Acidisarcina polymorpha: one gene and its partner. The protein of the gene in region 1 interacts with the protein of each later gene in a pairwise test. Links are inferred from orthologs where the notes say so. Each region holds a gene or a part of one and is shown in the gene's direction. Other genes may lie near its edges. The genes, in order: gyrA and gyrB.

What was found.
Region 2: the proteins of gyrA (region 1) and gyrB interact in binary tests that used the Escherichia coli proteins (3 or more experiments, as listed by UniProt). The link is inferred for Acidisarcina polymorpha from one-to-one orthologs.

The regions. Positions count from the first base shown.
Region 1 is NZ_CP030840.1:5,350,388-5,360,699, forward strand. Bases 4,601-7,819 are described here. They hold gyrA (DNA gyrase subunit A), read left to right. Parts: upstream 4,601-4,988; coding sequence 4,989-7,619; downstream 7,620-7,819. Other genes in these bases: ACPOL_RS22755 (glycosyltransferase family 39 protein), read left to right, coding at 4,601-4,797; ACPOL_RS22765 (class I SAM-dependent methyltransferase), read right to left, coding at 7,723-7,819. In the rest of the region: ACPOL_RS22730 (ABC transporter ATP-binding protein), read left to right, coding at 1-141; ACPOL_RS22735 (ABC transporter permease), read left to right, coding at 134-1,225; ACPOL_RS22740 (DUF3052 family protein), read right to left, coding at 1,361-1,777; ACPOL_RS35045 (HipA family kinase), read left to right, coding at 2,276-2,596; ACPOL_RS35050 (hypothetical protein), read left to right, coding at 2,589-3,050; ACPOL_RS22750 (DUF3037 domain-containing protein), read left to right, coding at 3,037-3,474; more of ACPOL_RS22755, read left to right, coding at 3,631-4,600; more of ACPOL_RS22765, read right to left, coding at 7,820-8,379; ACPOL_RS22770 (response regulator), read right to left, coding at 8,761-9,204; tRNA (N(6)-L-threonylcarbamoyladenosine(37)-C(2))-methylthiotransferase MtaB, read left to right, coding at 9,237-10,312. UniProt on the Escherichia coli protein: A type II topoisomerase that negatively supercoils closed circular double-stranded (ds) DNA in an ATP-dependent manner to maintain chromosomes in an underwound state.
Region 2 is NZ_CP030840.1:4,068,608-4,078,881, reverse strand. The notes cover bases 2,296-5,476. They hold gyrB (DNA topoisomerase (ATP-hydrolyzing) subunit B), read left to right. Parts: upstream 2,296-2,633; coding sequence 2,634-5,276; downstream 5,277-5,476. Other genes in these bases: ACPOL_RS17295 (hypothetical protein), read right to left, coding at 2,296-2,303. In the rest of the region: rplU (50S ribosomal protein L21), read left to right, coding at 259-588; rpmA (50S ribosomal protein L27), read left to right, coding at 652-942; ACPOL_RS17300 (hypothetical protein), read right to left, coding at 1,152-2,027; more of ACPOL_RS17295, read right to left, coding at 2,121-2,295; ACPOL_RS17280 (CPBP family intramembrane glutamic endopeptidase), read left to right, coding at 5,825-6,505; ACPOL_RS17270 (GNAT family N-acetyltransferase), read right to left, coding at 6,893-7,645; ACPOL_RS17265 (GNAT family N-acetyltransferase), read right to left, coding at 7,642-8,157; ACPOL_RS17260 (LysR substrate-binding domain-containing protein), read left to right, coding at 8,238-9,146; tRNA glutamyl-Q(34) synthetase GluQRS, read left to right, coding at 9,169-10,062. UniProt on the Escherichia coli protein: DNA gyrase negatively supercoils closed circular double-stranded DNA in an ATP-dependent manner to maintain chromosomes in an underwound state.

The DNA.
Region 1 (10,312 bases):
TCCGAACTCCACACCACCGTCCCGCCCATCTTTGCCTCGCTCGCCGCCCAGGGTTCCCGTCTGACCGAATTCCGTACCCATTCGGCGACCCTCGAAGATGTCTTCGTCTCGCTCACCGGAAGGAACTTGCGCGATGAGTAAGCTCAGCGAAAGCTCGCTCTTCGAACTCACCACCGCCCGCCTCCGCCTCTTCTTCCGCGAACCGGAAGCCGTCTTCTGGATCTTTGTCTTCCCGATTCTGCTATCGGTCGGCCTCAGCATCGCCTTCCGCAACCGCCCTGCTGACGTTCTCCAGGTCGCCGCCACCACCGGCCGCCTCGCTCAGGCGCTCAACGCCGATCGAGGACTGACGGCTGTCACGATGGACGAGGCCAGCGGCGCCCACGCCCTCGCCACCGGCAGAATCCTGCTCCTCGCCGTAGACCACTCCGGAAGCGCCAACCCCGCCTCTGGGAATGCTGGTGCCGTGGTACCTGGCTCTGTCATCCCCGGCTCTGTGATTTACGACTACGACGACACCAACCCCGATGCCCGCACCGCCAGGCTCCTCGCCGATCGCGCCATCCAGAAAGCAGCCGGCCAGCAGGATTCCGTACCCACCGCCAACCAGCAGGTCCACGAAGCCGGTGCCCGCTACATCGATTTCGTCATCCCCGGCCTGCTCGGCATGAACCTCATGAGCTCCGCCATCTGGGGACTCGGTTTCGCCATCGTCGAAGCCCGCCAGAAGAAGCTGCTCAAGCGCCTCGTCGCCTCGCCCATGCCGCGCTGGCAATATCTCGCCTCGTTCCTGCTCTCCCGGCTTCTCTTGCTGGTCATTGAGGTCGGAGTCTTCCTCGGCTTCGCCCGCCTGGTCTTCGGCGTTCCGTTTCGCGGACCCATCTGGCAGCTCGTGCTCCTCTGTATCCTCGCCTCGCTCAGTTTCTCCGCGCTCGGGCTCCTCATTGCCTCCCGCGCCAAGACCATGGAGGCCGCCTCCGGCCTGATGAACCTGGTCATGCTCCCCATGTGGATCGTCTCCGGCGTCTTCTTCTCCGCCAGCCGCTTCCCCAACATCGTCCAACCCGTCATCCGCGCCCTGCCACTCACCGCCGCCATCGACGCCCTCCGCGGAAACATGCTCCAGGGAACATCCCTCGCCCAACTGGCCGGCCCCGTAGCCGTGTTAACGATATGGCTGCTCCTTGCCTTTACCCTGTCGCTAAGAATCTTCCGCTGGAGATAGAAGCAAATTCCCGTCATCCGTCGGCTCGAGTAGGACACGGCATCACACAACCGGACCCAATCTTCAACCATGTTGAGGACGGAAATGATGCCGCTCGATCGAAGCGGCTTCAACCGAGGGAACCCACAATCTCTCTCACTTCTGAGAACGTTCACTGCGGCGCACCACAAGTTTCAAGCCAGACCAGGTCTCATCCACCGCGCAAACCTTGATGTCGACTAATCCCAAGGGAAGCGCCTCCGCCCGGACGATATCTTCTGAGACCTCGGTCGGAATCTTTGCCGCCTTCTTCGGCCAGGAAACCCAAATCATTCCATCGGAGGCAAGCAGCACCCGCAACTCCGCAAGCATCTTTGCGAGCTCCTGACGGCGAGTCACAAAGAGATGCGCCATCTCCAGCCCGGGGGCAGGCGCTTCGAACAGCGTTGGACTTACCCCGCACTGCGCGATCTCCTCAGCCACCATAACCGGCATAGCATACCGCCAGGTGCGCTGAGCATCTTTGACCCCAAGCTTCTTCGCCAACGAAGTACCCGAGTATCCCGCAACCACAGGCGACTCCCTCCCACGAAGCTCCTCGACCAGAGCAGCGTCCTACACCGTTGGAACAGCATCCCACACCACCGCTACGGGCCGCGTCGAAGAAGTAATATACGGACTCGCGCTCGAAGACAAATTTGCCAAACGCCCAGTGAGCGCACCTAAGCCGAATCTGAACCACACGGAAGCGGAAGAGTCGAAACCGGTAGGCATGGCGCTGATCAGCACACCAGCTAAACTAGCTTCCTAGGTCTAAACTTCATGAAGCAAGCCCATGAAACAGGCCCATGAAACAAGCCTATGAAACAAGCCCATGAAACAAGCCTATGAAACAAGCCTATGAAGCAAGCCTATGAAGCAAACCTGTCATCCTGAGCGAAGCGAAGGATCTGCGTTTTCAGGATCTGTGTTTTCAGATCTGCGTTTCACGGATCTGCGTTTCCAGGACGCGCGGTCTTGGTCAGAATGTTGAGTCTCGAACAAAGTCTTAAGAAGGACCGTAGCCACTCCATGCTCCGCACCATCCACGCCACCAAATACGTCACGCCTCTCCGCGAAGGCGGCTCGCTCCCCGCGATCGTCGAGGCCGAGGATGATGGCCTCTACGTGGTCAAGTTTCGCGGCGCCGGGCAGGGTCCACTAGCGCTCGTCGCCGAACTGGTTGCCGGGGAAATCGGCCGCGCCCTCGGCTTGAATGTTCCCGAGTTGGTCTTCATCGAGGTCGATCCATTGCTCGGAAGAAATGAGCCCGACACCGAAATCCGTGATTTGCTTCGCCAGCGCCGGACTCAATCTCGCGCTCGACTACCTTCCCGGATCAACCATGTTTGATCCCGCTGCGGGAGACACCGCTGGCGCCGCAACCGCCTCGACTGCCGTATGGTTCGACGCCTTCGTCATGAACGTCGATCGCACCGCCCGCAATGCCAACCTCTTGCGTTGGCATCAGCGCCTCTACTTCATCGACCAAGGGGCGTCGCTCTATTGGCATCACAACTGGAAGACAGCGCCCTCGCTCGTCGAGTCCCGCTTTCCCGCGATCCGGCAGCATCTGCTCTTGCCTTGGGCGACCCAGCTCGATATTGCGGATGCCGCTGCCCACGCGCGATTGTCCGCCGAGAGCTTCGCCCCGATCCTCGATCAAGTTCCCGATGCATGGCTCCTGCCTGGGGGTAGCCCTTCGACCGATGCCCACGAACAGCGCGAGCGATACATCCACTTCCTCACCGCCCGCCTCAGCGCGTCCGCCAAATTCATCGAGGAGGCTATTTATGCCCGCACGTAATTCCTTCGACTACGCCGTCCTGCGGGTCGTGCCCCGAGTCGAGCGTGGCGAATTCATCAACGCCGGAGTTGTCGCCTTCTGTTTGGAGCAACGCTTTCTCGAGGCCAGGATCGTCATCGACGAAGCCCGTCTGCTCGCCCTCTGGCCCGACATTGACCTCGATGCGGTGCGCCGTCACCTTGAAGCGATTCCAAAAATTTGCGCTGCCGACTCCACCGCCGGCCCCATCGCCCAGCTCAGCCAACGGGAACGCTTCCATTGGATCGTCTCCCCACGCAGCACCATCATCCAGGTCTCTCCCGTGCACACCGGGATCTGCGACCATCCGGCCGAATCGCTCGAACATCTTTCCCGGCTCTTCCTCGGGACCGAGTCAATCGAAGCCGCACCCGCCCGCGTCGAAATGATCGACGCTCAGCCTTGAAGATCCGCTTCTTTGCACCATAAATAGGGCGATCCGCCTTTGGTCCCTAAAAAGCCTCTCCAGGGTGCAAAAAAACGCTCAAAATTGCACCCTTTCAAGCACGTTTTCCCCTTCATAAATCACGTCGATTCACTCTAGTACACTCAGAGTTGAACGATGTCTTTCGCTCAGCGACTCCGCAAATTCCGCTTCGATCGACCGCAACGGATAGCGGCAGTCCTGCTTTTGCTACTCTTCTCGCAATGCTACTGGGTCACCCGTCATCAGACCCTGACTGAGCGTGACTACCAGTACGCCCGCTGCGGACGCGAGATGTGGGAGAAGCCCTCGCCACTCGCCGGATACTTCACCAGCTGCGGCAATATCCATGACGGCACCCTCGCCTATCGCGCCGCCGGATTGCTGCTGACCATGGAACGAATCTTCTCCGGAGCATCCTCAAACAATTCCCCATGGGAGCTGCGCCATCAACTCAGCGACGTGCTGCTCTTGATGCGTTTGCCCTTCATCTTCTGCGGACTGTGCCTGGGCGCCGCGCTCTGGTGGGTCACGCGGCGGCTCTTCGGCAATGAAGGCGGCTTCGTGGCGCTCTCGCTCTATTGCTTCTCTCCCGAGATCGTTCACGCCTGCACTTATCCGAATCCCGAAATCCTGGCAGCCTTCGGCTTCTTCGCCGCTGTTTATACGGCCATCGGCGTCGCCCACGCCATGCAGGGGCCGCGCAGAAAATGGCGTCCGCGCATCGTGCTGCTCACCGCCGCGCTGGGGTTCACGGCGGCCTCGCACGTGGCCGCGGCCTTGCTGGCGTTTTTCGTTGCCTTGGGTTTCATGATCTATCTGGCCGAACGCCGCCGCTCATCTCTGATTCCCATCGCTCTCTATTCCGCCGTCGGTACTCTACTGATCCTGTTCGCCTCGTACGCCTTTCGCCCGGATGCCTTCAGCTATGTTTTTCGCAGCGCCGCTGCCCGCATGTGGTTTTCTCTTGAACCGGCAAAGGCCCTCTTCACCTCACTGCCCAATGCTGGAATGACCCTCGCCGCGGCAATCTCCTTGCTCCTCTTTATCAGCGTGAAACGATCGCGCTATTTTGGGAATCTGGCAGCATTGCTGGTCACTGCATTACTACTCCCCATCGTCACTACTGGGGTGCCAGGAGAGCCCTGGCTGTGGATGGTTCCCTTCCTGTTGACCTTCATCGGCGGCGTCTTCGCCGACGCCCTCGAAACTCCACAGAGGCGAATTTTTCTCATCGCCACCTGCGGCATCTTGGTGATGCAGGCGGCGCTCTGTGTGGCTTCTTTGCCGCGGCTCGTGAACTAGCGCGGCCAAGTCCCTCTGGTCATTGAGGTTAGCCGGGGAAATGCCCCTTGCCTAGGGGTAAGTATTTGAGTATCATAGACATAGATCAATTCCTCAGGATTCTTTCGAGCACGCCTGAAGCTCTCTGCTGATCCTCTCTCTAGCGACGAGCGTTGCCTTGCAAGGAACCATTCGATTGACGGATCCCAACTATGGCAAATGATGAAAATCCGCTGCTCCCCCTCGGAGGCGGTGATGGTAACGATGGCGCCAACGGAACCGGCGGCCCCACCGGCGCTTCCAGCATTATCCCGATCAATATTGAAGACGAGATGCGGCGCTCGTATCTCGATTATTCAATGTCGGTCATTATTGGGCGCGCGCTGCCTGATGTCCGCGACGGGCTGAAGCCAGTCCACCGCCGCATTCTGTATACGCTCCACGAAATGGGGCTGCAGTACAACAAGAAATACACCAAGTGCGCCAAGGTTGTGGGTCAGGCCATGGGTGTCTTCCATCCCCATGGCGACTCGGCGATCTACGACACGATGGTGCGTCTCGCTCAGCCATTCAGCTTGCGGTATCCGATGATCGATGGCCAGGGAAACTTCGGTTCGGTCGACGGCGATCCGCCGGCAGCTATGCGATATACCGAATGCCGCATGATGCGCATCGCCAGCGAAATGCTGGCGGATATCGACATGGAAACCGTCGACTTCATGCCGAACTATGACGAGTCGACCTTCGAACCCACGGTGTTGCCGGCCCGAATTCCGAACCTGATCGTGAATGGTTCGAACGGCATCGCGGTCGGCATGGCGACCAACATCCCTCCGCACAATCTAACGGAAGTCGTGAACGCCACGATCGAGATGATCAACAACCCTCAGGCGGGATTGATCGAGGTGCTCAAGCATGTGCAGGGGCCGGACTTTCCCACCGGCGGCTTTCTCTACGGGCGCGGTGGCGTTGCGCAGGCCTATGCAACCGGTCGCGGAAAGTTCCTGATTCGCGCCAAAGTCTCGACTGAAAACCTGACCAAGGAAAAGCAGGCGATCATCGTCAGCGAGATTCCTTACCAGGTTAATAAGATGAAGCTCATCGAGCGCATCGCCGAGCTTTACCACGAGAAGGTGATCGACGACATCACCGACGTGCGCGACGAGAGCGATCGCGATGGCATGCGGATCGTCATCGAACTGCGTCGCGGCGCCGAAGCGCAGATTGTACTGAACCAGCTTTATAAGCACACGCAGATGCAGGAAAGTTTCTCGATGATCTTCCTGGCGGTTGTCAATGGCCAGCCCAAAGAGCTTCCGTTGCATGTGGCGATCCAGCACTTCATCGATCACCGCGTCGATGTGGTTCGCCGCCGCACCGCGTTCTTGCTGCGCAAGGCGCGCGAGCGGGAACACATCCTCGAAGGCTACAAGATCGCCCTCGACAATCTGGATCGCGTCATCAGGATTATTCGCGGATCGGGTAGCCGCGCTGAGGCTCGCGAAAACCTTCGCACCTGGTCGCTCGGCACCGAAATCGTTATCAATCTCGATAAAGATACGACCAACTTGAATATCGCGCCCGGTATGAGCTACCGGCAGATCGACGCGGTCCTCGAACTGCAGCTTTATCGTCTCACCCAACTCTCGATCGACGAGTTGTTGAAGGAACTCGCACAGGTCCGCGAGAACATCGCAGAGTACGAATCGATCCTCGCCTCCGAGAAAAAACTTCGCGGCGTGATCGTGAAGGAATTAGAAGAGGTAAAGAAGCAATACGGCGACGAGCGCCGCACCCTGATCGTCGACGAGAGCGCCGAGCTCCAGCTCGAAGATCTGATCGCCGACGAACAAGTCGCCGTCACTGTCTCACATTCCGGCTACTTGAAACGCACGCCTATATCCACCTACCGCCAGCAGCGGCGTGGTGGCACCGGTCGAATCGGCATGAAGACTCGCGAGGAAGACTTTGTCTCGCAACTCATCATCGATTCCACCCATGCCTACCTGCTGTGCTTTACCAACACGGGTCGGGTTTTCTGGCTTAAGGTCTACGAGATTCCGGATGTCGGCGCCGCCGGCAAGGGCAAGGCCATTGCCAGTCTGCTGAACCTGCAGCCGGGGGAAACAGTGCGAAACATTCTGCCTGTGCGCAATCTGGAGGAAGAAGGGAAGTTCGTCTTCTTTGCTACCCAGAAGGGCACGGTGAAGAAGACGCCGCTCAAGGACTTCTGCAACGTCATGGCGCGCGGCATCATCGCCATCGGGATCGACGCTGATGATGAACTGATCGGAGTCCGCATCACGGACGGAAGTCAGGTCGTCTTCCTCGCGACCCACGAAGGCATGGCGATTCGCTTCGACGAAAATGATGTGCGCTCGATGGGCCGGCCGGCTTACGGCGTGCGCGGCATCGATCTCGGCAAGAATGATTATCTCGTCGGTCTCGCAGTCACTCCGAAAGAGCGCATCGCGAACGGAAACGGCGGCAACACTCCCAGCCTGATCCTCTCCGTCACCAGCAACGGCTTCGGTAAGCGTACCGATGTCGACGAGTACCGTCTGCAGACCCGCGGCGGCAAGGGCGTGATCAACGTCAAGACCACAGCCCGCAACGGTAAGGTGCAGTCCATTAACCTGGTCGACGATACCTCGGAGCTGATGGTGATCAGCCAATACGGCAAGATCATTCGCATCGACACGAAGACAGTGCGCGCAGCCGGACGATCGACTCAAGGGGTGAAGCTGCTCAATCTGGAAGAAGATGACAAAGTCGCCGCCGCAGTCGTCATTCCGCCCGAAGAGGCCAAAGCCGATCTCGAAGACGGAACGCTGCTGCAATAAGAGCGTTCCAACTTCATGGCTTCAACGAACGAAGACCATTAAAGAAAAAGGGCATCGGAGTCGAGGTCGACTCCGATGCCCTTTTTGAAAACGCCGGAAACAATCAGCTCAGACTCGAAGAGCTCAGGGCCCCATGTCCATTCGAATTGGCCGACTTCCTTACGCTCGTCCGCTGTAGAGCAATGTCGCACTGCATCTTGTTCTGAAATGCGAAATAGACGACTTCCCACTCCTCAGTGGCGACCAGTGCGTTGACCACAGGGACGGTGCCGAATGGCCGCAGGCCGGTAACCGAAAAGAAAATGTAGTCGTTGAAGAAAATAATGCCGTCTGGCTTCAGCTTGGGGATGGCAGCGACTGCATCCCGAGCTACGTCAATCAGGTCATGACCGGCATCGATATAGATGTAGTCGTACTTTCCATCGGGCTGCGATGAAAGCAGCTTCGCGGAATCACCCTTATTGAAAGTGACCCGGTCCGATTCCTTGACATGGCCTTTTGCCTTCACAAGCTCATAGGTCAAATCCATCAGGTCAATATGGCTGGGCTCGCACCAATCGAGAATCTTGCGCGCGAATTCACCTTCATAGGTGCCGACCTCTGCCCAGATTTTTCCCTTTGGAAGCGCCTTAAGCATCTCATCCCGATCGGCAAAAACCTTGCAGTTCTCGACCAGGTTTTGCTTAAAGTGAGCGGGAACCGGAAGTAAAGGATCGTTCTGATCGTGGGCGTTTTGAATGCGATCTCCATAAAGACGCATCCACAACCTACAGAGGATCTTGTATAGGGTCCATTGAAATCCTGAAACCGCCATCCCGTGTCGAGCTGGGCCACTCTGTACAGCGAATTGCTTAGTGTCATCTCTGTACTTTGCTAGGTCAAATCCCATAATTATCCCCCCGGCGTTGAAGCCGCTGCTGACCACAAAATGTTTAATTAGGATTTTCCAATTATGACTGGATCAACTTTATAACAGTCATTGCTGGAATCGCAATCGTAAAGGGGAATTAAGATACCGAATCGTTCTTGTCTCAACTCGTGGTCGAGGTTCTTTATTAACAGAGAGTTACGTTCAACTTTGCGGAACAAGTGTACGGCGCAAGACCCGTTATCGTTCGAGCGGCGCCAGGGTTGAGCCGTCTCAGCTGCTGTGGGCAACTGCTTTTGAAACCGATTGTTCATTCACGGGGACAACCGGTTTTTGCCGCTGCTTCTTATCTTCGTGCGAAATCAGCAGCGCTTCGAGCTGTCGAACCAGTTCAGAAGTGTTCATTGGCTTGACCAGCATTTCATCCGCACCGTCTTCGCTCCAATCGGAGCCGGGCAAAGGAAAAGCAGTCAACATGGCCACCGCAGGCTGGTACGTCGCGTTCTTGGCGGCGCGAACCACCTCAGTTCCAGCAGTCTCGCTTTCCATTCGCATGTCGGTGATGATCATGTGATAGGCGTTGGCACGAATCTTTAATTTCGCTTCCTTGGCCGAAGCCGCCGTCTCCACGTCAAAGCCATTCAGCTCGAGGACTGCTTTCAGCGTTAGCAGAACCGCAAGCTCATCATCTACCAGCAAAATACGCCGCTTGATCAAGGGAATGCTCCAGCAAATCAAAGTGCAGGAAGGTGGCCTACGTCACTCACTTCGTAACGAGGGCAGGGAGCCCAAAACCCGGGCCGGGTGCCTATCCGGTTGATAGACTGGTTAAGGTGGCAGAATATCACGTTGAGAACTTCGGATGCCGCGCGAGTCGCGCCGATGGCGAGGCAATCGCTTCCAGGCTGCGCGATTCCGGCGTCCGCGAGGCTGGTCAGCCAGGCTTGGCTGATGTGGTGATTGTCAATACATGCAGTGTTACGGAGGAAGCGGATAGGAGCGCTCGGGCTTATCTGCGCCGTATCCGTCGCGAAAATCCCAAGGCAAGAGTCGTCGTAACCGGCTGCTATGCGCAACGCGCGCCGGAAGAGTTGGCTGCCCTCCCCGGAGTCCATGCGGTTATCGGTAACAGTCATAAGTCCCGGGTTGTGGAAGCGGCGATCGCTCAAATCTCCAGTTCCGACAAAGGATCTGGGGCTTTCGTTCCCCTGAATTCGCTCCGGCCCTCGAGCATAGAATCGGGTGCAGCTTCAGTATCGATATGGCATGACCCTCTGTTCGCGCACTCAGAACTTGCCGCCTTGCCGTTCGCCTCCGACGCACATCAAACCCGGCCCAACTTGAAGATTCAGGATGGCTGCGGCAACCGGTGTTCTTTTTGCATTATTCCTACGACCCGGGGATCTAGCCGATCAGTCAACCTCAAGGAATGCTTGCGGGCGGTAGAAGGCTTCGCTGCTCAAGGCGGCCAAGAGTTGGTACTCTCCGGAATCAATCTTGGCCGCTGGGGCCGGGATCTTTCCCCCGCAACTCGACTGGAGGAATTGGTTGGCGCAATCCTTGAAAAGACGAGTTTGCCTCGGCTCCGAATCAGTTCCGTTGAGCCGATGGACTGGTCGGCCGATCTGATCGCTCTTTTCCGGATGCATGGTCAGGATCGAGGTGGCGGTGGTCCGCGCCTGGCGCGCCACGCTCATCTTCCCTTGCAGTCCGGGTCGGATGCGATCCTGCGGGCGATGCATCGCCGCTATCGGCCCTGGCACTATGCGGCGAAGCTTGAGGAGATCCGATCCGCCTCTCCGGGAGCGGCGATCGGGGCGGATGT
Region 2 (10,274 bases), 1.3 Mb from region 1 along the record:
CGTACCGATAGACTTAAAAAGTTCGGCAGTTGTTCCAGCGCGTTCCATTGTCAGGCTTTCTAAAGCGATGAATGAGGTCGCCGAGAAACTCCTGGTTTGGAAAATGATTGCTGGGACCAGGGAATGAGTGGCGGGACTAGCCCAGCTAGGTCGAGTGAGCCCCAGTCAATGCGCCAATTCTGCCGTCTGCATCGGCTAACCAGATTTCGATTGGATTGGATAGCGTTCTCAGGCAGTTTGGGACGCTGGAGAAAAGTTATGTACGCAGTGATTCGCACCGGTGGAAAGCAGTATCGCGTCGCGCCAGGCGACGTACTGAAGATAGAGAAGACCGAAGCTGGTGATAACAGCACCGTGGAGTTCAGCGAAGTGCTCGCCGTCTCGGGAGAATCCGGTTCGGTCACGCAGCCGGCCGGCGCGAAAGTGCTCGGTACGGTGGTCAGTGAAGGCCGCGGGGCTAAGGTGCTGGTATTTCACTACAAGCGCAAAAAGCAGTACAAGAAGCTGCAGGGCCATCGGCAGTCCTACACCGAAGTTCGTATCAATGAAATCCAGGTTGATGGCGCGTCCTACACTTCGGCGAACTGAGCCACTATTTTGATTGAGAATATTCGACCGGGGGCCTGCTCCCGAGAGCATGAGGATTAAGAGATGGCACACAAAAAGGGGCTTGGAAGTTCAAAGAACGGCCGCGACTCCAATGCGCAGCGGCTTGGAGTCAAGAAGTTCGGTGGTGAGGTCGTCACCGGAGGATCGATCATCGTTCGCCAGCGCGGAACCAAACTGAAGCCTGGATTGAATGTAGGGCGCGGCAGCGATGACACGCTCTTCGCCAAGATCTCCGGACGTGTGAAATTTATCGATCGCGGCAAGACCGGTCGCTACGTGGCTATCGAGCCGGTCGCGGCGGCAAACGCTCCGACCGAAGTAGCTGCTGACTAGTCCATTCCAGGAAGTAGTTTAAAGCCCGAGCGCCTGGCGCCGGGCTTTTTGCTTGTGGGTCAAGCCCCTTCAAGCTCGAGATCCAGATGGCCCATTTACCCTCTAGATGGTGTCGAGGATTAGCACCGAAAACCACGTCTGTAGGTCTTATCCAAGGGAAAGTGGCTGCCGAGTTCGCTTCCTCGCCTTTCAGTCACCATATTTCTGCTTCATCGGGCGGGATTCATGGAGTTCTTCTCCAGGACTTTGTCCACGGCCTTTTCCACGTCATGAAGGAAGAACTCGCTCGAGGAGCCAAGCGCCACATGCGGCGGCGGGTGACCAAGCGCACCCGCAATCTCATTCCACCGCAACAAAGGTGAACCTACGGGGAGTGCGGCGGGTTTGGCTGCGGCCCCCAATTTGAGGAAATATGCAATCCAAACCACCGCGGCCAAAGCGAGGAAGATGTTGCAGGCATAACTCGTAGCCAAGGCAAATGACGAAGGGCCTAAGTTCACAGCGGAATTGACCAGCTCGGAGGCGGCCACCATTCCTAAGCCGAGCGCAACGCCGAAATCCTGGCTGCGGAGTGAAATCTGCAGCGTTTCCATAGAGAGAACGATGAAGGCGAGCAGGCAAAGCTCGAGGACGCTGACACAGCGCATGACACTGCTAGCGGCAGAGAGCAGCAAATCCCTTCCCGAGGCCACTGGGAAGACCGCCAGGACTCCGGCAATCAAAACCGAACTCAGGGTCACCCACCGGAAAGCAATTAATCCCAGCTTTCCAAGACCAGGTAGCGGATCCATGAGGTGGCGAAATACCTCTTGAATCACCAAAAAAGAGACTGCAGCCTGCGCCAGGTACCCTACCCAGTAGATGTAATAGTAGGCGTTGTAGGCGATGTGGTCTTCCAAGAACCGCCCTCGGGCGGAGTACAGTAGGAGGTTCAAGACGGCGTAGATGGACAACCGGAAGCCCAGATAGGCGCCAAACCATGGGAAACGCTTGTAAATCCCTGCCTTCAGGAAGGCGCAGAGCGTCAACGCGAGCAAGATCGGCTCGGCGGTCGCCAACAGACTGACTCCCGGCAGGTAGCTCATACATACCAAACTATTCGAGATTAGAGCATATCGCGAATAGTTGAAGGTACAAAAAAAATCAACGAACCCTATGGCGACACCACAACGCGGCTGCTACCAGGTATCGATATTGCATGCATTGACGTCGTTGGGCGGACAAGCCGGAACCGGCATCCCCTCAGAAGCGGTTTTGAACTGCAACTGCCGGGTCACGCTGTTCACTTGGATGTGACCGGCAGCCAGCATCCCGCCGACGATCAGAGCGGCCGTTAAGCCACGAACCAGAATCCGCACCATGAATTGACTTGCCTTTATGGTCGCACACCGGAATTTTGGAAGGGCTCGTACGGAAGAAGAGACCTTCTAAAAAGAAGTTTAATCCACTTTGAAATTGATTCGCGACCGAGTTTTAAATCCAGCGAGTTCATCAATTACGGAAGTGACAATTCTGTCTAAGACAGCTTCCCGGGGACGACTGACGCCTACCCACTTCTTGGTTCCCGGGATTGTTCTCCGTGGTATACTTTTATTAGCAAAATACGGCGTAAACCCTTTCTCTTTCAGCCATTTAATTACCGCAGCTTTGATCGTTCAAGGAAGTTGCGCGGGGTTTCGCACCGGAGTTTCATGTCCACTAAAGAGCTCGTAGTTTCCGAGAATATTACCTTTCCTGAATCGACAGAGATCTCCTCCCGTTTGAACGGGAAAGAGAAGGCCGCTCCCCGGAGTTATACCGGGGAAGACATCAAGATCCTTGAAGGTCTTGAGGCGGTAAGGTTGCGTCCTGCCATGTACATCGGTTCGACCGGTGAGATGGGTCTGCATCACTTAGTTTACGAGGTGGTGGATAACTCCGTCGATGAGGCTCTGGCGGGCCATGCGAAGCGGATCGAAGTTACGATCCATGTCGACAATTCCATCACGGTGGTGGATGACGGCCGCGGCATTCCGGTGGATGAGAAGGTTTTGCCGAACGGCGAGCGGATGACGGCGGTCGAGGTGGTGCTCACCAAACTCCATGCGGGCGGCAAGTTCGACGCTTCGAACTACAAGGTCTCGGGCGGTCTACACGGCGTTGGTGTTTCTTGCGTGAACGCGCTGAGCGAAGCATTCGATGTCGAGATCTGGCGCGACGACCACACTTACGAGCAAACTTACGCCAAGGGCGTGCCACTAGAGAAACTTCGGCAGACTGGCAGTTCCAAACGCAAGGGCACCAAGGTCCACTTTTTGCCCGACAAGTCGATTTTTACGGTCACCGAATACAACTACGACACCCTTGCCCAGCGACTGCGCGAACTCGCCTTCCTGAACAAGGGCCTCGAAATCTCGCTCACCGACGAACGCACTACCGACCCAAAGACGGGCGAGGCTAAGCGCGCAGAGTTCAGGTATGCCGGCGGCATCGCTGAGTTCATCAAGCTGCTGAATAAGGGCAAGCAGGTGCTCCATGACAAGCCGATCGTCATGGAGGCGACCCGCGACAATGTCGAGATCGACATTGCGATGCAGTACAACGATGCCTATTCGGAGACCGTCTTCACCTTCGCCAACAACATCAACACCGTCGATGGCGGCGCGCATCTGTCGGGGTTCAAGACTGCCCTTACCCGGACGATCAACAGTGCCGGCCAATCGCTCGGCCTGTTTAAGGACTTGAAAGAAAACCTCTCCGGGGACGACGTACGAGAAGGTCTGGTTGCGGTCATCAGCGTCAAGCTTTCGCAGCCCCAGTTCGAGGGCCAGACCAAGGGCAAACTCAACTCCGATATCGCCGGCACCGTTCAGGCGGTGGTCAACGAGAAGCTAGGCGGCTTTCTCGAACAGAACCCGCCCATCGCGAGAAAGATCATCAACAAGGCCATTGAAGCTGCCCGTGCCCGCGAGGCTGCCCGCAAGGCGCGTGATCTCACTCGCCGCAAGGGCGCTCTGGACGGCGGCGGTCTTCCTGGCAAACTTTCCGACTGTAGTGAGCGGAACCCGGAGAAGTGCGAAATCTATCTGGTCGAGGGAGAGTCGGCCGGCGGAACCTCGCGCCAGGGCCGCGATCGGCGCTTCCAGGCGATCCTGCCACTGAAGGGCAAGATCCTCAACGTCGAAAAAGCCCGATACGACAAGATGCTCGGTCACGAAGAAATCCGGGCGATGATTACCGCCCTCGGCGCGGGTATTGGCAAGGAAGACTTCGACCCTTCCAAGCTCCGTTACGGAAAAATCATTCTCATGACGGACGCTGACGTCGATGGATCGCACATCCGGACGCTGCTGCTGACCTTCTTCTTCCGCCATATGACGGAGCTGATCAAACGCGGCCATGTTTACATTGCCCAGCCGCCGCTCTACCGCATCAAGAAGGGCAAGTTCGAGCAGTACATCAAGGACGATCGCGAGTTTGTCCGGGTGATGGTCAAGCGCGCCTCCGACGGGATGGTCGTCTATCACGGGGCAGGCGCAGAGGCCGGACCCACCGAGCACAAGCTGGATGGCTCGGTGCTGACCAAGTTCATCGGGCAGTTGCGGGAGTACCTTGAACTCTTCGACAAAGTAGACAAGCGCCTTCGGAATGAGCACGTTACCAACCTTCTTGCGGAGCTCGAGCTGGTCCGCCGCAGCGACTTCGAAGGTGCGGAGGGTCACGCTCCCGCGAAGCTTGTGGCATTACATCGCAGGCTCGAGACGGAGCGAAAAGCACTTCAGTTCAAGGCCCTGAGCGAACCCGCCTATGACGAGGAGCACCAGACCTGGTCGATTGCCTTTACGGATGACAATGGAGCGGAACGCAAAATCAACTGGACATTGGCCTCATCGCCGGAATACCGGCAGATGATGTCGAAGTTCGCCCAGATTAAAGAGCAGTTGGAACCGCCCTTCCGGATCGAGTACGCCACCAAGCAAGTGGTTCCCGATCCTGAAGAGACGGAGGGCGAGACGATCGGCGAAGTGGAGGCGGGCAAGCCGGCGCCCAAGCGGGCCAGCCGCGCCAGTCATGATCCGGTTGTCAAGCATACCCCTAAGGAACTCTTCGATTATGTGATCGAGCAGGGACGCCGTGACTATCAGGTGCAGCGTTACAAGGGACTCGGCGAGATGACCTCGACCCAGCTGTGGGAGACGACCATGGATCCCGAGCGGCGCACGCTGCTCTCGGTGAAACTCGAAGACATCGCCGAAACCGAGACCATTTTCACCACTCTGATGGGCGAAGATGTCGAAGCCAGGCGGAAGTTCATCGAAGAAAACGCGCTGGATGTGAAGAACCTCGATATCTAAAACGAAGTGGCGTTTCCCTATTCAAGCTACCCTCTGATCCAGAAGGGTAGCTTTCGTTTTGAGCCGGCTACTCTCTTCTGTTGAACGACCGGCCGCTTCTTATCGTGAATTCGGCATCCGATCTCTCGAGCAACTCGGCAGGATAGGATCACCACACGGCGGCAAGCAGGTCCATTCCCTCCCCACGCGCAGCACTCCAGCCGGCATTCACATCTTGGAAATAATTCAATTCCTGAAGTGTCTTTCCTGGAAGGGCGCTTCACTCCCGGCTGTTTCCGAGCTAAATTTCGATCGAAAAGGTATCAAAGTCCATGTCAAAGCCTGGCTCCTCAAGGCAGCAGGTAATTGTCTTTCTAGTGCTGACTTTCGCTTTCAGCTCAGTCTTCTACTGTATGTGTTGGTACACGCAGCAGTTGCGAGGAGCCGAGGGTAAATATGCGATTGGTCTTAAGTGGTGTGTGGCATTCGCAGCAATGCTTACCTTGAAGCTCAATTGCCGCAAGCTGTCGGATCTGGGCTGAAAGTGGCCGCAGGCTCGCTATGCATGGATGAGTTGGTTCGTCCCGTTTGCATATGCTCTCATCGCCTACGCCATCGTGTGGGGCTCCGGACTGGGTGGCTTTCCGAACCACGAATTCATGCAACATCTTGTCCCGGTCATGGCCTTGAGGGCATCGCCCCTCACCTCTACCGTCGTCTATCTGCTGCTCACGGCCACTTACGGCATAATCCCGAGACTGGCCAGCGACCTGGGCGAGGAAATGGGCTGGCGTGGCTTTCTTGTTCCAGAGTTATTCAAGACAATGGGATATACCAAGACCTCACTGCTCAGCGCCGCGGCGTGGGCCGTATGGCATTTTCCCGTGATGCTCTGGAGCAACTACAATTCCGGATCCAGAGAGCCGCTCTGGTTCGGCATGATTTGTTTTACGGTTGCGGTCATCGCCGATTCTTTCATCTTGACCTGGCTACGTATGAAATCGGGAAGTCTCTGGACCGCGGTGATCCTTCACTCGAGTCACAATCTTTACATTCAAAGCATTTGTACCCCGCTCACCCGCGATACGGGGAAGACTCTCTGGTTTATCGATGAGTTCGGCATAGTGGTGCCCATCGTGACGGTGTGTTTTGCAATCTATTTTTGGCGTAGACGTCACGAATTGGATTCTGCTCCGCCGCGCCATAGTGGCGAGCAAGGCTCGCTGAGGGAATTGGCTCTGTCGCGGTAAAACTCGAGCGACGGCCCGAACCCAATGACGCTTGTATAGCGAACCGACGTTCTCCGGGTCCATGCTACCCTCATGATTCAAGAGGGTAGCTGTCCTGAGCCGATCCATTCTGACCATCGTGGTCAACGCCTCCTAACCTGGCGAGGAGCGAACACGGCCACCATTTCCTTACAGCACCATCTCCATCTTCACCACCTTGTTGGGCGAAGATGTCGAAGCCAGGCGGAAGTTCATCGAAGAAAACGCGCTGCATGTGAAGAATTTGGATATCTAGGAAGGGATCTTCTTCGTACCTGGCTGACGGAGCAGGGTTTGCTTTCCTGTGCGAATGCGTCGGGAGACGAACGCCAGTAAGAGCGACAGAGAGTCCCGTCTACGAGCGACGTCTTAACTTTCGCGTGTTAGAAGATATAGCGAAAACTCTCCTCGATGCTCGAAGCTCATTCGTTCGTAGAGGGCGATGGCATTGGCGTTGTTTGCGGAGACGTGCAGGTATGACTGTAATCCGGCTTCGCGATGATCGCGCATGAGCTGCAACATCAACACGGCGGCATAGCCATTGCCGCGAAAGTCCGGATGCGTGCAGAGACCACTAATTTCGCGATATTCGCGAATGGCCATCCGTTCGCCGCACATCGCGACTAATCGTCCTTCTTGGCGGATGCCGTAGTAGCTGCCCATTTCACAGGTGCGCGCTCGGAAGAAGCCTGGAAAAGCGATCGAAGTCAGTTCCACCATCTCGGCAGCGTTGGCGCAGGAAAGCGGTTCGATTCGGATACCATCAATCCGAGCATTGATCGGCAGTGGCCGGTTTTGGGGATATGTCATCTGCTTCACTCCCAGCGGCCCGTCGCATCGCAGGCCCTCGAATGCCAACGAAGCTCCGCTGACGACATACGTGCCCTCGCCTGGATTCAGGAGCGAAAACAGATCCCGCAGCGCCTCCTCCGAGCTATCCTCAATCGCCGCAAAAGGAGCGACATCCGCTGGGTACTTGCAGGCCCGCCCTGCGGCCATCGCGAAGCGTTTGTGGGTAGTTCGGAGAGCTTCCAACGGCGGATCGCCGAATTCGAGAGCAATTGCTTCAGGGGACCGGTTGGGCGTTGCCGGCGGAAGGAAGGTCTCTGGAGAAGGAATCAACTCAGCACCATCTCCATGAAGACATCGGCGCGCCGATAGAGTGAAGGTTTCAACCGCTCCACTGGAACATGGCGAAAGCCCAGCTTCTCGTACAAATGGGTCGCATTGGCTAGTTTGCTATTGGTCTCGAGGTAGAGCCGGGAGGCTCCCATCCCTTTCGCAGTTTCGATCACCGCCTGGAGAATTTTACGTCCAATGCCCTGTCCTTGCAGCTTTTCGGTCACTGCCATCTTCGCAACCTCGTAGACGCCGGGCTCCAGTTCGGGAACAATCGCGCAGCAGCCGACCGCTTCTCCGCCGATCACGGCGAAAAGAATCTGTCCACCTCGGTCGAGGATGTGCTTCATGGGATCGTTGAGAACGGTACGGTCCTTCTCTTCGAGGACGAAGTGACGCACGATCCACTCCTCGTTCAGGCGCAGAAAAGCGGCTTCGTCTCCGGGCCGGAACCGCCGGATTTCGACCACTGGCGGGGCAGGAGCAGTGAGACTCTCTTGAACACAGACAGGCATAGATCTCTCCTTTTTAAAAAGTATGCTGGATCCCCCCATACGTCCAATATCTTATTTGTTGCGATTAGGATGAACAAAGTATGGATAGCGAAATCGAATTACGCCACCTCCGCTACTTCGTGGCAGTGGCGGAAGAACTGCACTTCGGCCGCGCCGCTTCGCGGCTGCACCTTGCCCAGCCTCCACTCTCCCAGCAAATCCGCAAGTTGGAGGAAATTGTGGGCTATCCTTTGTTCCTCAGAACCACCCGCGCAGTTAAGCTGACTGCCGCAGGGGAGATCTTTCTCGAGCGGGCACGGCGTACGTTACGGAGCGTAATCGAAGATCTGGCGGAGGCACGAAGCGTTGGCCGGGGCGAACTTGGCGCCCTGCGTGTGGGCTTCATCAGCTCCGGCATGTTGACTCCGCTACCATCCATGCTGGGAGAATATCGTCGCAAACATCCCAGGGTCGATCTTCAACTCCGCGAGGGTTTTTCGTCGGAGATGACGCAGGCATTGTTGGACAGCCTGATTGATGTCGCCTTCCTCCGTGACGGAGGCGAGGTCGAGGGCCTGGAGGCGGAGACGCTCTCGTCAGAGCCTTTCGTGGCAGTTCTACCGGCGCACCATGCTTTGGCGAAGAGCCGGACGCTCTCTGCAGCGGTTCTCCGAGACGAGCCTTTTGTCTTGTTTTCACCACGGGCCGGCCGTCTCGCCTATGAGAAGACTGCATCTTTGTGTGAAGCCCATGGTTTTCGGCCGCGGGTCGTTCAGGAGGCGCCGCAGTGGTTCACAGTTCTGCGGCTGGTTGGAGCAGGTTTAGGAGTGAGCATCGCGCCCGCATGCATTGAGCGAATCGCGGCGCCGGACTGCGTCTGTATCGAGCTCAGCGGAACAAGCGTTCGCAGCGATGTAGACCTGGTCTGGCGTAAAGATGAAGAGAGGGCGATCGTCAAGGCGTTCTGCGACCTCGGGCGCGAGATGCTCGCTCAACGTCACCGTGGATGAAGCGGCGAATACACTGAATTTTGTGTCTGATTTTCTCGGCTATCGCGGACGCCTCGCGCCCTCCCCTACCGGACTGCTGCACCTCGGCCACGCCGCAACCTTCTGGACTGCTTACCAACGGGCGCTGCGTTCCGGCGGTGCATTAGTTCTGCGCGTGGATGATCTTGATCCACAGCGGTCGAAGCCGGAGTTTGCTGCCGCGGCGGTGGAGGACCTTGACTGGCTCGGTATTCGCTGGCAAGAGGGACCAGACGTTTGTGGGGAGTATGGCCCTTATCTTCAAAGCATGAGGTTGCCGCTCTATATTTCGGCCTTGAAAGAATTGATTGAGGGCGGCTTTGTCTATCCGTGCCGCTGCTCGCGCAAAGATCTTACCCGGATGACGCAGGCGCCGCACGATGAGGAACCGCTCTATCCGGGGACATGCAGAGCGACGGCTGGTCGAATCTTATTCTCTGGCTTTGGCGAGGCGATGCTAACGGGATTGAGCTGGCGCTTCCGGGTCAGGGATGGCGAAGCAATCGAATTTTCCGATGGCCACTTCGGCCGCCAGCGGTTCGTGGCAAGCGAAGATTTTGGTGACTTTCTTATTTGGCGAAAAGACGGAGTTCCTGCTTATCAACTCGCGGTAGCCGTGGATGATGCTGCAATGAAGATCACCGAAGTCGTTCGCGGGGCTGATCTATTAAAGGCGACGGCGCGCCAGATCCTGGTTTGCCGGGCGTTAGGTTTACCCGAACCTGCCTGGTTTCACTGTCCGCTGATCACCGACGAGCATGGCCGAAGGCTGGCCAAACGCCACGATGCCCTCAGCATAAGAGAGCTGAGGGCCTCAGGGATGAAACCGGAAGATGTGTTGGGCAGGGCGGCCGCTAAAGTTGGAGAGCCAAATGCTCACCGAGGGCCGGACTTGTGAAAACGAGGAACGGGCCGGGCAGAGACATCGATCGTAAAAGGCACACTGGAGCCGCAAGTACCGCAGACACCTGTTTTGCCGTCTGCCGCCGGCCGATGACCCTGGACGGAGGTGAGGGAGCCGCTACATGGCGGCGGAGCTGAGCGCTGTTTCTTCATATCTTCTTAGGATACTCTTTTCCGGCAGTTCAACCTACTAGACGGCCCGCCAGT